DNA from 2 places in the Streptomyces sp. NPDC021562 genome. Region 2 is predicted to be linked to the other one. Evidence: riboswitches for the same ligand, from Rfam matches in the RefSeq annotation. Region 2 holds a riboswitch; the other holds the start of a gene.
What was found. A riboswitch is a leader RNA that binds a small molecule or an ion and turns the genes downstream of it on or off. The one in region 2 is predicted to bind S-adenosylmethionine.

Region 1 (7,432 bases), on a different contig from region 2:
GGGGCTGTCGGAAGAAGAAGCCGAAGACCGGGCCTGGGGCTGGGCGTGGTGGGCCGAGGAGCTGCACGACGGGCGGACCCGCAAGGGCGCGGCCGAGTCCTGGATCGGGCCGGAGGTGTTCACCGACTGGTTTCTCACCACCCGGCTGCGGGCCGAGCCGGACCTCCTCACCGGCCTCCTGGTCGAGTCCCCTCATGGGAGAAGGGCCGAATACCTCGCCGTCCGCCTCTGCCGGGCGTGCGAACACTTCCCTGAGGCGGGGGAGGTCCTCCAGCGGTTCGTCGAGCACCAGGCGTACTCGTACGGCGAGGAAGCCGTGGCAGCCGCAGGTCTGCTGCGCCGGCCGGAGCTGGCCGATCCCTGGATCGCCGCGGGTCTGGAGGGCCTGGACGTGCCGGAGGGCGTGGACGGGTACTCCGCGGAGCTCAGGAAGAGCGCCTTGTTCTGGGTGCGTCAGCACACCTCACCTGAGCTGCTTCCCCTCACCTTCCAGGTCCTGGAAGCCAAGTGCGCGCGGATCGAGCGGCGGGAACGCGAACAGGAGGAGCGACAGCGCAGGGAGACACGCCGACGCCGCTCCTGTGGCCCATGCCAATGCCCCGGTCGCGGTCCTGACCGACGGCCGAACGGCCAGTGCAGGTGAGGCGGTGGCGGTCGCTTTCCGGGGGCGTCCGCAGACGCGGTCTTGCGGTGAGGGCCTACGGGCCGAGCAGGGGGGCTGATCATGTGGTCGACCGCTTCACGGCCGGTGTTCCGTCGCTTCGTCGGTGCGGTTACGGTCGGCGTGGCCTTGGCCACGACCTCAGGGTGCACCGTTCCCGTCGATGCCGTCGCCGGCATCTCCGTGACCGGCGACGGCCGTCTACTCGGCGTCATGATGGTCTGCGGACACCGGATCGACGGCGCGACCCTGTACGTGGACAGCGGCGACGTCGACCAGTCGGTCACGGTCGGTTCGTGGACCGCCGTCCGCCCTCTTGCGCCGGGTCTCGCCACCTGGACCCTCGATTCTCCAGATGCCGGCTGGACCGTCACCAGATCGCTCAGTCCGCTCGCCACCAAGGCCACGTACGCTCTCTACGGCTGGACCAAGGACAACTCGTGGTCGTCCAGCAGCGTCTCCTTCACTCCGAGCGACCGGGGCCGGCTCAGCCCAGGAAAAGTCCGCTACGACGAGATCTCGGACGATGGTGACGCATCCGCCGTCACCGTCCCCATGGCGGAGTTCAAAGCCAGGGCCTGCCAGAACAGGTAACCCCGCCGACACAAGGGACAAGATCTCGATCAGGTTCCGTAGCCAGGGTGCCGGAGGCGGGTGAAGGGCTGGTGTCGGGGGCGTTGGAGTGCGACGCTGGGGGCACCAGCCTGGTCTGGTGGGAGACCCCGCGCCGTCGGGCGGTCGCCGATGCGGTGGCCGGTGGTGGGTGCGGGTGGTCTTGCTCGGCTGTGAGCGGCCAGGGCGGCCGCGCGCTTGACGGCCTTCTTCCGGCAGCGGAAGCCGACCGTGATGGGCTTCGACCCGAACGGTGGTTTTTCCATGCAGTCTTTCTTCGACATGCGGATCAGTGATTCGCCCGGCCGGGTCGTGCTGACCGCGGCGGGGGAGCTGGACTTCACGGCCCGCTCGCAGGCCGCCCCGGTCATCGGTCCGCTCGTGCTCGCGGGCCGGGACCTCGTAGTCGACCTCACCCAGGTGACGTTCATGGACGCCGCCGGCCTGGGGATGCTCCTGCGCCTGTGCGACCGGGTGGTCGCGGGTGGCGGCGCCATGGAGCTGCGCGGGCTGCGGCCCGAGATCCGGCGCGTACTGGAACTGACCGGCACGGAAGGCCGGTTCCCGGAGCGGGCGGGGCCCGCGCACGGCACGACGGGACCTGCCCGGGGTGCCGCCTAGGCGCCGGCCGAAGGACGCCCTCCCGGCGCCCCGACCGCCCGTGGCCCTAGTCGAACTCGCTCGGCATCGGTGCCGGGGTCTTGCCGGAGAGCACGTCCTTGAGGCGCTGGGCGCCGTTCTGCACGGCCAGCGCGGTGCTGTCGTGGTCCACGGCGTCGAGGGCGCCGTTGGTGACGGCCGCCCCGGAGGCGCCGATCCGCAGCACCGCGACGTCCGTGACGTAGGTGACGGGCTGGCCGTCGCTGGTGCCCTGCACGGTCACCGTCAGCGCCTGCCGGGCGTCGCCCACGTTCGGGACCTGCGCCGACACGACCTGGATCGTCCGCTTGCTGCCGTCCTTGCCGGTGGCCGTGAACTGGTTGCACTTCTGCGGCAGCGTCTTCAGCCAGCCCAGTGTGGCGTTCAGGTTCGCCGAGCCGTAGTCCCCGACCTGGTAGAGCATCCGTGCGGTCTCCGAGGTGAAGCCGCGCAGCCCGGAGGCGCCCGTGGCGCGGCCGAGCAGGGTGTCGGAGTAGAGGCTGTCGAGCAGCCGCTGGCAGTCGGCGGCATCGGTCTTCGCGGTGAGGAAGCCGGCCACGTCGACCTTGCCGACCAGCATGGAGTTGCGCCAGGTCGCGGCGTCCGTCGCCAGCTGCCAGTTGTCCTCGATGTCGGCCGGTGTGATCAGCGCCGCCTGCGCGCCCGGCCCGGTGAGGGCGGCCGTCGCCGTCGGCGAGGCGGCGGAGCGCTCGGCGGCGGGCGAGACGACCGCGGCTCCGGAGTCGCCGCTCCCGCCCGAACAGGCCGCGACGGCGAGCAGGGACCCCGCCGCCAGGGCCGCGGCGAGCACACGCGCGGGTCGGGACGGACGGGTCATGGCGGCTGCCTCCTCGGGAACGCGGTTCGTCCCTCCACGCCACCATCCGGTCCGGCCGCCGACCACTCGCGCGTGCCATTCGGGTGAGCGGCCCGGGGGTGGCGGTGTCCCAGGCGTGGACGCCCTCTTGACGCCGCGCGGAGGCCGATCGACACTCCAGAGGGGAATCCTAGTGAAAAGGTAGGGAAAGATGGATCGGCTGCGCACGGTCACCGGCACACAGCGCCGAGATCGCCGTACGCCCTGGCCGTTCGCCCTGCTCTCCTCGCCGCTGCTCACCTCCCGGCTGCACATCGACCTGCTCCGGGTGTGCAGCGCCATCAGCCGCACCGGTTGACCGCGGCGCGCCGCCCTCCATGGCCCGGGCCGAACGGACGCCCCTTCCGCGGCCCGCCCCGACCGCCCGCCCGACGACCCCCTGCCCTGCCCGCCCGCCGTGACCGCCGACGCTCCGCCGCCCGCGCTCCGCGGCCCGGGCCGAGCACGGACGGTCGCGGCGGACACCGACGAACGCTTCCGCCGCGCGTACGTCCACGCGCCCGTAACCGGGGAGACGCATGTCCATCACTCCGCTCACCGCACTGCCGTCCGTCCGCACCGCCCCCGCCTTCCGGGGACGCATCGGACGGGACGCGCGCAGCGGCCACTACGCCGTGCCGGGCCGCTACCGGCTGTACCTCGCCACCGCCTGTCCCGACGGCCTCCGCATCGCCGTCGGCCACAGCCTGCTGGCCCTGGACGGCTGTTGTCCGGTCACCTTCCTGCCCGCGGTCCCGGACCGTCCCGACGGCAGCCACACGGCACTGCGCCCGCTGTACGAGGCCAGCGCCCATCGCTACTCGGGACCGGCCCTGGCGCCCGTGCTGAGCGACGACTGGTCGGGCCGGATCGTCTCCACCCACGGCCGGGACATCCTGCGCGACCTCGACCGCCACTTCGGCGACGGCGTCACGCGCCTGTACCCGTGCGGTGCCGAGGCCGAGATCGAGGCCGTCGAGCGGCTGTGCGCCGAGGACGTCGAGCAGGCCGCGCAGCGCGCCGGGCGGGAGGGCGGCGACCCACGGGCGCTGGAGACCCTGCTCGCCGCACTGGGCGAGCTGGAACACCGCCTGACCGGCGTCGAGTTCCTGGTCGGCGGTCGACTGACCGCAGCCGACGTCGAGTTGTGGGTGACCCTGGTGCAGCTGGACACCGTGCACCGCAACCACCTGGACGCCTCCGCCGTGCACCGCATCGCCGACCACCCGGTGCTGTGGGCCTACGCCCGGCGGCTGGCCGCGCACCCTGCCTTCGGCGCCCACCTCGACCTCGACGGCATCGCCCGCCGCCACCACGGCCGTTGCCAGGGACTGGAAGCCGCCGGCGCGGCCGTCCAGATCCTGGACTGGGCCGGGCATGCGGCGGACGCTTCCCGCAGGTGAGAGCAGTCCGAACCGTCCCGCCGACCGGACAGGCGTTGACATTCGTTCGGGCGGCTGCCTAACTTACGGACCAGAACGGTCAAGAGCGTCAGCATCAAGCCCTGGCTAGCTGACCGGCAACCCTCGCACCGCGGTGGGGTGCCCCAGGTGACGACCCGACCGAATGACGACGTTCGGTAAGCGCGCGGCCCACGGGCCACCAAGTGACAGGTGACGGACATGTACGCAGCTTCCAGCACGGCCCCGCGCCGCGCCCGGGGCTGCGTACAGCCGTACCCGAGCCCGCTCGTCGCCGACCGCGCCGTCGACCTGCTCCGTGTCAACAGCGCCCTGTGTAGCGCGTGTACCGCACCGGGCTGTGCCCGCTGCCGGGTCTGACCAGGCCTTTCCGCCCAGTCCGCCCAGCCCCGCAGCTTCGCGCCTCAGCGTTCCTGACGAAAGCACCGGCCGTCCGGTGTGACGCCGTCCGCCCAGCCCCCGTGTCCCGCGCGCCCCCGCGCCCGTGCCGTGCCCGAACACGGCCGGTGCCGCGTACCCGGTCGTGGGATCTCCGGGGTGTCCGACTCCGCCGGAGCCCGCCATGAGTGAACCCCCAGGCGCCACCCTCGCCCCCGAGGCGCCGTCCGCCGCCGACGAACCGTCAAAGCCCCTCGCAGCACAGCGCGTTCTGCCACTGCGCAAGCCAGGACGGTGGATCGCCACCGCCGTCGTCCTGGTCCTGGTCGCCCAGTTCGTCCACGGCCTGGTGACCAACCCCTTCTACCAGTGGGACCGCTGGGGCTACTGGTTCCTGCGGCCGACCATCCTCGACGGGCTGGTCATCACCCTCGAAGTCACCGCCTACAGCGCGGTGCTGGGCCTCCTCGGCGGCGTCCTGCTCGCGCTGGCCCGGCTCTCCAAGAGCCCGGTGCTGCGCGCGGTCAGCTGGACCTACGTGTGGGCGCTGCGCTCCATACCGCTCATCGTCGTCCTGCTCTTCCTCTACAACTTCAGCGCCCTGTACAAGACGTTGAGCGTCGGCGTCCCCTTCGGACCGGCCTTCTTCTCCTTCGACGAGTCCAAGCTCGCCACCGACATGGTCATCGCCGTCATCGGCCTCAGCCTCAACGAGGCGGCCTACGCGGCCGAAGTGGTCCGCGGCGGCATCCTCTCGGTGGACCAGGGCCAGCACGAGGCGGCCGCCGCGCTCGGACTGCCCAAGGGCTACCAGTTCCGGAGGATCGTCTTCCCACAGGCGCTCAGGTCGATCATCCCGAACTACGTCAACCAGCTCATCGGCCTCATCAAGAGCACCTCGCTGGTCTTCTACGTCTCCCTGCTCGACCTCTTCGGCACCGCACAGAGCATGGGCTCCACCTACCCCGGCGACATCGTGCCGCTGCTGCTGGTGGTCACCGTCTGGTACCTGATCCTCACCAGCGTCGTCTCCGTGATCCAGTTCTACGTCGAGCGGTACTACGCCCGGGGCGCCACCCGCTCCCTGCCGCCGACCCCCTCGCAGAAACTGCGGGCCGGCCTCGCCGACCTGCGCGCCCGCATCCGCCGGGAGGCCGCCGTATGAGCATCACCGACACCCTGGAGACGGCCCCCGCCGCCCTGGAGATCCACGACGTCCACAAGTGGTACGGCGCCCACCGCGTCCTCGACGGCGTCGACCTGACCATCCGGCCCGGCGAGGTCACCGTCATCCTCGGCCCGTCCGGCTCCGGCAAGTCCACGCTCCTGAGGGTCGTCAACCACCTGGAGAAGCCCGAGATCGGCTACGTCAGCATCAACGACGAGCTGATCGGGGTGAAACGGCAGGGCGAGAGGCTCAAGGAGCTGAGCGAGCGCGCCATCCTGGCCCAGCGCGGCCGGATCGGCTTCGTCTTCCAGAACTTCAACCTCTTCCCGCACCTGACCGTGCTGGACAACGTGGCCGCCGCCCCCGTCGCCACCGGGAAGCTGACCAAGCCCGAGGCCCAGGCGCTGGCCAAGGAACTGCTCGAACGCGTCGGCCTCGGCGAACGCGTCGGCGCCTACCCGCGGCAGCTGTCCGGCGGCCAGCAGCAGCGCGTCGCCATCGCCCGCGCCCTCGCCCTGCGCCCCGGCGTCATCCTCTTCGACGAGCCCACCTCCGCCCTCGACCCCGAGCTGGTCGGGGAGGTCCTCTCCGTCATCAAGGACCTGGCCACCAGCGGCACCACGCTCGTCATCGTCACCCACGAGATCGGTTTCGCCCGCGAGATCGCCGACCGGGTGGTCTTCATCGACGGCGGCAGGATCGTCGAACAGGGACCGCCCTCCGAGGTCCTCGACAAACCGCAACACGAGCGGACCAGGGACTTCCTCAGCAAGGTTCTCTGAACCGCATCACCCCAGACCTCCCCCCACGCCCTCACCCTCATCACCGGCACCGACAAGGAACGGCCATGTCTACCCACTTCACCCGACGCAGCCTGATCAGAGGCATCACCGCGGCCACCGCCGTCGCCTCCCTCGCCACCGGGCTCGCCGCCTGCGGGGGCGACAGCGACGCGGCCACCACCACCGACAACGCCAAGGCCGGGGAGGTCGTCGTGGGACGGGTCTCCAACGGCGCCGCCACCCAGACCACCATCAAGGTCTCCGAGGTCAAGTCCATCAGCGCGGAACTGCCCGCGGCCGTCCGCAAGAGCGGCAAGCTCGTGATCGGCGAGGGCGCCCTGCCCGCCGGCTTCCCGCCGCTGGCGTACGTCGGCAGCGACCAGAAGACCCTCACCGGCTCCGAACCCGACCTCGGCCGCCTGATCGCCGCCGTCTTCGGACTCCAGCCGGAGATCAAGAACTTCACCTGGGAGAACATGTTCGTCGGCATCGACAGCGGCAAGGTCGACGTGGCGCTCTCCAACGTCACCGACACCGAGGAGCGCAAGAAGAAGTACGAGTTCGCCTCCTACCGGCAGGACAACCTCGCCTTCATCGTGCCGAAGAAGAGCACCTGGAACTTCGACGGCAACTACGAGAACCTCGCGGGCAAGACGATCGCCGTCGGCTCCGGCACCAACCAGGAGAAGATCCTCCTGGAGTGGCAGGCGAAGCTGGCCAAGGAGGGCAAGAAGCTCACCGTCAAGTACTTCCAGGACAGCACCAGCACCTTCCTCGCCCTGAACAGCGGGAAGATCGACGCCTCCTTCGGCCCCAACCCCGGCTTCGCCTACCACAACAAGCAGACGGCGGGCACGCCCAACGCCACCCGCACCGCGGGCACCTACTCCGGCGCCGGTGCCGGCCTCCAGGGCC
Region 2 (7,432 bases):
CGATGTCGTAGGGATTCACCACCACCGCGTCCTCGCCCAGCTCCTCGTACGCCCCCGCCTCCCGCGAGAGCACCAGCGCGCAGCCCTCGTCCGACACCAGCGGGATCTCCTTCGCGACCAGGTTCATGCCGTCCCGGATGGGGTTCACCAGGGCCACGTCGGCCAGCCGGTACGCCGCCAGCGAGCGCGCGAAGTCGTCCTTGACGTGCAGCACCACCGGGGTCCAGCCCGCCGTCCCGTACGCCGAGTTGATCTCGTCCGCGACCCGCTGCACCTCGGCCGTGTAGTCCCGGTAGACGGGGAGGTCCTGCCGCGAGGGGTAGGCGAACGCGACGTGCACCACCCGCTCCCGCCACTCGGGACGGTCGTCGAGCAGCTGCCGGTAGGCGAGCAGCCCGCGCACGATGTTCTTCGACAACTCGGTCCGGTCGACCCGGACGATGGTCTTGCGGCCCTCCCCGATCTCCTCCCGGAGGGCCGCCATCCGCTCGTCCACGTCCCGCTCGTGCGCCCGCTTGCGCAGGAAGTCGGCGTCGGCGCCCAGGCCGTGCACCCCGATCCGGGTGTCCGACGAGGAGGGGATCCCCGGGCCCAGCACCGTGTGGCAGCAGGCCACGAACGCGTCCGCCCAGCGGCGGGTCAGGAACGCCGCGTGGTCGGCGCCGAGGATCCCGGTCAGCAGCTCCGCCGCGATGTCGTCGGGGAGCAGCCGGAAGTAGTCCGGCGGCGCCCACGGCGTGTGCGAGAAGTGGCCGATCCGCAGGTCGGGCCGCAGCTGCCGCAGCATCCGGGGCGCGAGCGCCAGGTGGTAGTCCTGGATCACCACCACCGCGCCGTCGCCGGCCTCCTCGGCCAGCGCCTCGGCGAACGCGCGGTTGTAGGCCCGGTACGACTCCCACTGGCGCCGGAACTCCGCGTCGAAGACCGGCTCCAGCGGGGTCTGGTAGAGCATGTGGTGGACGAACCACAGCACCGAGTTCGCGATGCCGTTGTAGGCGTCCGAGAACACGCCCGGGTCGATGTCGAGCATCCGGACCCGCTGGCCCCCGGTGTCCGCCTCCGGCAGCAGGCCGCCCCCGGCCCGCCGGACCGCCTCGCGGTCACCGTCGCTCAGCGCGGCGCACACCCACACCGCGTTCGCGTCCGGCCCGATCGCCGAGAGCCCCGAGACGAGCCCGCCGCCGCCCCGTTTGGCACGGAGCGCGCCGTCCCCGTCGTCCGGACGGAACTCGTACGAAACCGGGCCGCGGTTCGACGCGACCAGCACCTCTGCACTGCCGGTGGAAGCCATGGGGGAAGCCATACGCCTCAACCTAGCCCGGCTTGTAAACGCTCAAACGTACGGCCACGCCCGACGGGCGAACGTGTACCAGGTCAGGCCACCCGGCGGTCGGCGTACTCCGCGATCTCCACCATCGGCGGGCGTTCCTCCGTGTCCACGGAGTAGGTGCGGGGTTCGAAGCCGTCCTCGCCGCGTTCGAACTGGGTCAGGGACGGGCGGATCAGATGGCCGCGGGCCAGCCGCAGCTGGGCCGTGCGGTAGATCGCGGCGGACATCCGGCCGAGGGCCTGGCCGTCCTGGTGGCGGTGCTTGCGCACCCCGACGTCCACCTGGGCGAGCGCGTCCAGGCCGACCAGGTGCAGGGCGTCCACCAGCATGCCCAGCTCCACGCCGTAGCCGACCGGGAAGGGGAGCTGCTCCAGCAGGGTGCGGCGGGCCGCGTACTCGCCGCCGAGCGGCTGCACGAACCCGGCCAGCTGCGGCCAGTGCATGTTCAGCAGGGGGCGGGCCATCAGCTCGGTGACCCGGCCGCCCTGGCCCGCCGCGCCGGCGAGCGGGCGGTCGTACATCGCCTTGACCAGGTGCACGTCCGGGTCGGTCAGCAGCGGGCCGACGATGCCGGTGACGAAGTCGGAGGAGAAGTCCCTCAGGTCGGCGTCGACGAAGCAGACGACGTCCCCGCCGGTGACGAGCAGGGAGCGCCACAGGACCTCGCCCTTGCCGGGGACGGCGGGGATGCGGGGGAGGATCGTGTCACGGTGGACGACCCGGGCGCCCGCCGCCGCTGCCACCGCCGCGGTGCGGTCGGTGGAGCCCGAGTCGACGACGACGATCTCGTCGACGAGCGGCACCTGCCGCATCAGGTCGTGGCGGATGACCGCGACGATGTCACCGACCGTCTCCTCCTCGTTGAGCGCGGGCAGCACGACGGAGACGGACTGACCGGTGCGCTGCTTGGCGGCGAGTATCCGGTGCAGCGGACGGTCGGTCACGGACCAGGAGCGGGTGGCCAGCCAGCGTTCGGCTTCTTCCAGCACAGTCAGCGGCTCCTCACTGTCACGGTCACACTGCGGGGTGTGATCCATCTCGCGGTACGGACGACTATCTCAACTGTCCTGGCCTTCGGTTACAGTCTTGAACAACGCGCGTGACCATCGCATGTCCTGGCGTCACCGTGCGTTGACAACCGAATACAGCTCATCCAGAGGGGCAGAGGGAAACGGCCCGATGAAGCCCCGGCAACCCTCCAGTCGGTCTCGTGTTGCACAGCGAGGCTCCCGACTAGGGAAGGTGCCAAATCCGTCTCACGGCGAGATGCGTCGTGAGGAAGATGAGGAGAAAGGGCCTCGCCTCACATGGCTGCGCAGACTGTTGCAACCGCTTCCCCGAAGACCGTGGACCTCGGCCCCGCCGCCGCGCTGTCCTGCCGCGAGTGCGGCCACCGCGTGCCGCTCGGCCCGGTGTTCGCCTGCGAGGAGTGTTTCGGCCCGCTGGAGATCGCGTATGACTTCTCGGGCTACGACACCGAGGAGCTCCGCAAGCGGATCGAGGCGGGCCCCGCCAACATCTGGCGCTACGCGCCGCTGCTGCCCGTCCCCGCGGACGTGGCGACCAAGCCGAACATCAACCCGGGCTGGACCAAGCTCGTGCAGGCCGACAACCTGGCCAAGGAGCTCGGCGTCACCGGCGGGCTGTACGTGAAGGACGACTCGGGCAACCCCACGCACTCCTTCAAGGACCGCGTCGTCGCCCAGGCCGTCGAGGCCGCCCGCGCCTTCGGCTACACCACGCTCTCCTGCTCCTCCACCGGCAACCTGGCCGGCGCCGTCGGCGCCGCCGCGGCCCGGGCCGGCTTCCGCTCCTGCGTGTTCATCCCGCACGACCTGGAGCAGGGCAAGGTCGTCATGGCCGCGATCTACGGCGGCGAGCTCGTAGGCATCGAGGGCAACTACGACGACGTGAACCGGTTCTGCTCCGAGCTGATCGGCGACCCGGCCGGCGAGGGCTGGGGCTTCGTCAACGTCAACCTGCGGCCGTACTACGCCGAGGGCTCCAAGACGCTCGCGTACGAGATCTGCGAGCAGCTCGGCTGGCGGCTCCCGGACCAGCTGGTCGTCCCGATCGCCTCCGGCTCCCAGCTCACGAAGATCGACAAGGGGCTGCAGGAGCTGATCAAGCTCGGGCTCGTCGAGGACAAGCCGTACAAGATCTTCGGTGCGCAGGCGGAGGGCTGCTCGCCGGTGTCGACCGCGTACAAGGCGGGTCACGACGTGGTCCGGCCGCAGAAGCCGAACACCATCGCCAAGTCCCTCGCCATCGGCAACCCGGCCGACGGCCCGTACGTCCTCGACATCGCCCGGCGCACCGGCGGCGCGGTGGAGGACGTCGACGACGAGCAGGTCGTCGACGCCATCAAGCTGCTCGCGCGGACCGAGGGCATCTTCGCGGAGACCGCGGGCGGGGTGACGGTCGGGGTCACCAGGAAGCTCATCGAGAACGGGCTCATCGATCCGGCGAAGTCGATCGTCGTCCTCAACACGGGTGACGGACTGAAGACACTGGACGCGGTCGCGGGTACGGGACTCACCGCGACCATCCGCCCGAATCTCGAGTCTTTCCACGAGGCCGGGCTCGCCTGAGCCGACCGCACAGAACCAGGGCGTTGCCCGGACCGGAGGTCTAGACAGTGAGCGTCACCGTTCGCATCCCCACCATCCTGCGCACCTACACCGGCGGCCGGGCCGAGGTCGCCGCGGAAGGCGCCAACCTCGGCGAGGTCATCGCCGACCTGGAGAAGAACCACACCGGGATCGCCGCCCGTGTTCTCGACGACCAGGGCAAGCTGCGCCGGTTCGTCAATGTCTACGTCAATGACGACGACGTGCGATTCGAGCAGGGCCTGGAGACGGTCACGCCGGACGGCGCCGGCGTCTCCATCATCCCGGCCGTCGCCGGTGGCTGAGCCGCCGACCCGCCTGACGTGATGGCCGAATGACCGAACATTACCTTCGGTAACAAACGTCGCCGGTTGTGAATGGGATTGCCCCCTCCGCGAGAGAAGCGGAGGGGGCAATTCTGTGTGGTTGAGCGCGGTACAGTTGGGGAACACGGTCCCGATCACCGGGGCGCGGGCCCTGTTATTGGATACCTCGGGCCTGCCAAGAAGTAGCCAAAGTGTGCGGGTCATATGCGGCTTTCGTGGCTTTTATGGGGCCCGACTTGCCCTGAATTCGACCGAATTCTCGCTACATTCCGGACCCTTCCCGCCCAGAATTCTCGTCCGATTGACCTGTTGCAGACGGCAGTTGGACAGATACATTCAGCCGCGGTCGACGCGTTCCGGCGCACGCCCCCAACCAATGGGGGGTGAGGTCTGACCCGGATCCGCGAAGTGTGGATCTGTGCAAGGGCCAGTAATAGGGGAGTTAGGCATGGCTCAGGGCACCGTCAAATGGTTCAACGCGGAGAAGGGGTACGGCTTCATCGCGGTCGACGGTGGTGCGGACGTGTTCGTCCACTACAGCGCGATTCAGATGGACGGCTACCGCACCCTGGAAGAGGGCCAGCGGGTGGAGTTCGAGATCTCGCAGGGCCAGAAGGGCCCGCAGGCCGACATGGTTCGCGTCACCGCCTGAAACGGCACACACGAGGAAGGGCCCGCTCCCGTCAGGGGGGCGGGCCCTTCGCCGTGTCCCCGGAGGGCGCCGGTCCGGGTCTCCGGAGGGTGCCGCCCGGTGTTCGCGGGCGGCTGAGCGCGCCGCCCGATACCCGGGAGGCGCTTGCACTCGCCTAGGCCGAGTGCTAATCATTGCGTTAGCACTCTGAAGGTGAGAGTGACAAAGAAGGACCGGGTCGGTGAGGCCCGCGGACCGGGTGGGGCAAGGAACCCACGGGTCGGCGAGCCGTCCGTCGCGGGCGCGGGCGCGGTCCTCGAAGACTCACCCCCAGTCCTGGAGGGACCACTTCACATGGCCAAGATCATCGCGTTCGACGAGGAGGCGCGGCGCGGCCTCGAGCGCGGCATGAACCAGCTCGCGGACGCCGTCAAGGTGACGCTCGGCCCCAAGGGCCGCAACGTCGTCCTCGAGAAGAAGTGGGGCGCCCCCACGATCACCAACGATGGTGTCTCCATCGCCAAGGAGATCGAGCTCGAGGACCCGTACGAGAAGATCGGCGCCGAGCTGGTCAAGGAAGTCGCCAAGAAGACGGACGACGTCGCCGGCGACGGTACGACCACCGCGACCGTGCTCGCCCAGGCCCTGGTCAAGGAAGGCCTGCGCAACGTAGCCGCCGGCGCCAACCCGATGGCCCTCAAGCGCGGTATCGAGAAGGCCGTCGAGGCCGTCTCCGGTGCCCTCCTCGAGCAGGCCAAGGATGTCGAGACCAAGGAGCAGATCGCCTCCACGGCCTCCATCTCCGCCGCCGACACCCAGATCGGCGAGCTCATCGCCGAGGCGATGGACAAGGTCGGCAAGGAAGGCGTCATCACCGTCGAGGAGTCCCAGACCTTCGGTCTGGAGCTGGAGCTCACCGAGGGTATGCGCTTCGACAAGGGCTACATCTCGGCGTACTTCGCCACCGACATGGAGCGTATGGAGGCGTCCCTCGACGACCCGTACATCCTGATCGCCAACTCCAAGATCGGCTCCGTCAAGGACCTGCTCCCGCTCCTGGAGAAGGTCATGCAGTCGGGCAAGCCGCTGCTGATCATCGCCGAGGACGTCGAGGGCGAGGCCCTGTCGACCCTGGTCGTCAACAAGATCCGCGGCACCTTCAAGTCCGTCGCCGTCAAGGCCCCGGGCTTCGGCGACCGCCGCAAGGCGATGCTGAACGACATCGCCATCCTCACCGGCGGCGAGGTCATCTCCGAGGAAGTCGGTCTCAAGCTCGAGAACACGACCCTCGACCTGCTGGGCCGCGCCCGCAAGGTCGTCATCACCAAGGACGAGACCACCATCGTCGACGGTGCCGGCTCCACCGAGCAGGTGCAGGGCCGGGTCAACCAGATCCGCGCCGAGATCGAGCAGTCCGACTCGGACTACGACCGCGAGAAGCTCCAGGAGCGCCTGGCCAAGCTCGCCGGTGGCGTCGCCGTCATCAAGGCCGGTGCCGCGACCGAGGTCGAGCTCAAGGAGCGCAAGCACCGCATCGAGGACGCCGTGCGCAACGCGAAGGCGGCCGTCGAGGAGGGCATCGTCGCCGGTGGTGGCGTGGCCCTGCTGCAGGCCTCCCAGGTCTTCGAGAAGCTGGAGCTGGAAGGTGACGAGGCGACCGGCGCGCAGGCCGTGAAGCTCGCCCTGGAGGCCCCGCTCAAGCAGATCGCCGTCAACGCCGGCCTCGAGGGTGGCGTCGTGGTGGAGAAGGTCCGCAACCTCACCCCGGGTCACGGCCTGAACGCCGCGACCGGTGAGTACGTCGACCTGGTCGCCGAGGGCATCATCGACCCGGCGAAGGTGACGCGTTCCGCCCTGCAGAACGCCGCCTCCATCGCCGCGCTGTTCCTCACCACCGAGGCCGTCATCGCCGACAAGCCGGAGAAGGCCGCCGCGGCCGCCCCGGGCGGCATGCCGGGCGGTGACATGGACTTCTGAGCCTGACGGCTCGGCAGCTCCCGCACAGCACGAAGGGCGGTACCCCCTGGTCGACAGGGGGTACCGCCCTTCGCCGCACCCGGGGTCGAACGGCCCCTGGCGGGTGAGGAACGCAACGTCGCGGCGAGTTCGGTGAGCGCCTTCCCGGCCGGAAACTGCGGGACGTCGGTGACCGACGGTGATCCTGCAGGCGGGCCCCGGCTGCCCCTGGCGGGTGGGGGACGGGACCAGCGCGGCGATGAGTTCGGCGGGCGCGTCCAGTGCGTCCGACGGCGAGGCAAGGCGCCGTGGTCGAGCGGCCGCTGCCCGGCGGGCGATCCGGCGGGCGACGCGGTGGGGGCGCCTCCCGGCCGGAGGACGCGGATGGCGATGCCCGACGGGCCGCCGAAGGCGTGCCCCGGCAGCCCCTAGCGGGTGAGGAAGGGGCCCAGTGCCTCGGTGAGTTCGGCCGGTGCGTCCAGGGCGATCAGGTGCGCGGCGGTGGGGAACTCGACCAGGGTGGCGCCGGGGATCCCGGCGGCGTAGCGGCGCCCGATGTCCTGGAAGTCGGGGACGTCGA

Region 1: linked by a shared signal. The riboswitch ahead of AB0G52_RS16045 (amino acid ABC transporter permease) and the one ahead of thrC (threonine synthase) in region 2 are both predicted to bind S-adenosylmethionine.

Annotation. Positions count from the first base shown of each region.
Region 1 covers NZ_JBFACN010000009.1:92,577-100,008, forward strand. The annotation lists gene AB0G52_RS16010 (ATP-binding protein) at 1-643, shown strand, start outside; partial or broken gene AB0G52_RS16015 (peptidase S41) at 600-695, shown strand; gene AB0G52_RS16020 (hypothetical protein) at 791-1,255, shown strand; gene AB0G52_RS16025 (STAS domain-containing protein) at 1,538-1,894, shown strand; gene AB0G52_RS16030 (hypothetical protein) at 1,941-2,750, opposite strand; gene AB0G52_RS16035 (hypothetical protein) at 2,941-3,087, shown strand; gene AB0G52_RS16040 (glutathione S-transferase C-terminal domain-containing protein) at 3,308-4,171, shown strand; SAM riboswitch class IV at 4,249-4,360, shown strand; gene AB0G52_RS16045 (amino acid ABC transporter permease) at 4,752-5,732, shown strand; gene AB0G52_RS16050 (amino acid ABC transporter ATP-binding protein) at 5,729-6,517, shown strand; gene AB0G52_RS16055 (ABC transporter substrate-binding protein) at 6,583-7,432, shown strand, end outside.
Region 2 covers NZ_JBFACN010000005.1:367,395-374,826, reverse strand. The annotation lists gene AB0G52_RS10665 (trehalose-6-phosphate synthase) at 1-1,291, opposite strand, end outside; gene AB0G52_RS10660 (glucosyl-3-phosphoglycerate synthase) at 1,375-2,319, opposite strand; SAM riboswitch class I at 2,477-2,619, shown strand; gene thrC (threonine synthase) at 2,638-3,921, shown strand; gene AB0G52_RS10650 (MoaD/ThiS family protein) at 3,969-4,244, shown strand; gene AB0G52_RS10645 (cold-shock protein) at 4,714-4,917, shown strand; gene groL (chaperonin GroEL) at 5,251-6,873, shown strand; gene AB0G52_RS10635 (alpha/beta fold hydrolase) at 7,281-7,432, opposite strand, start outside.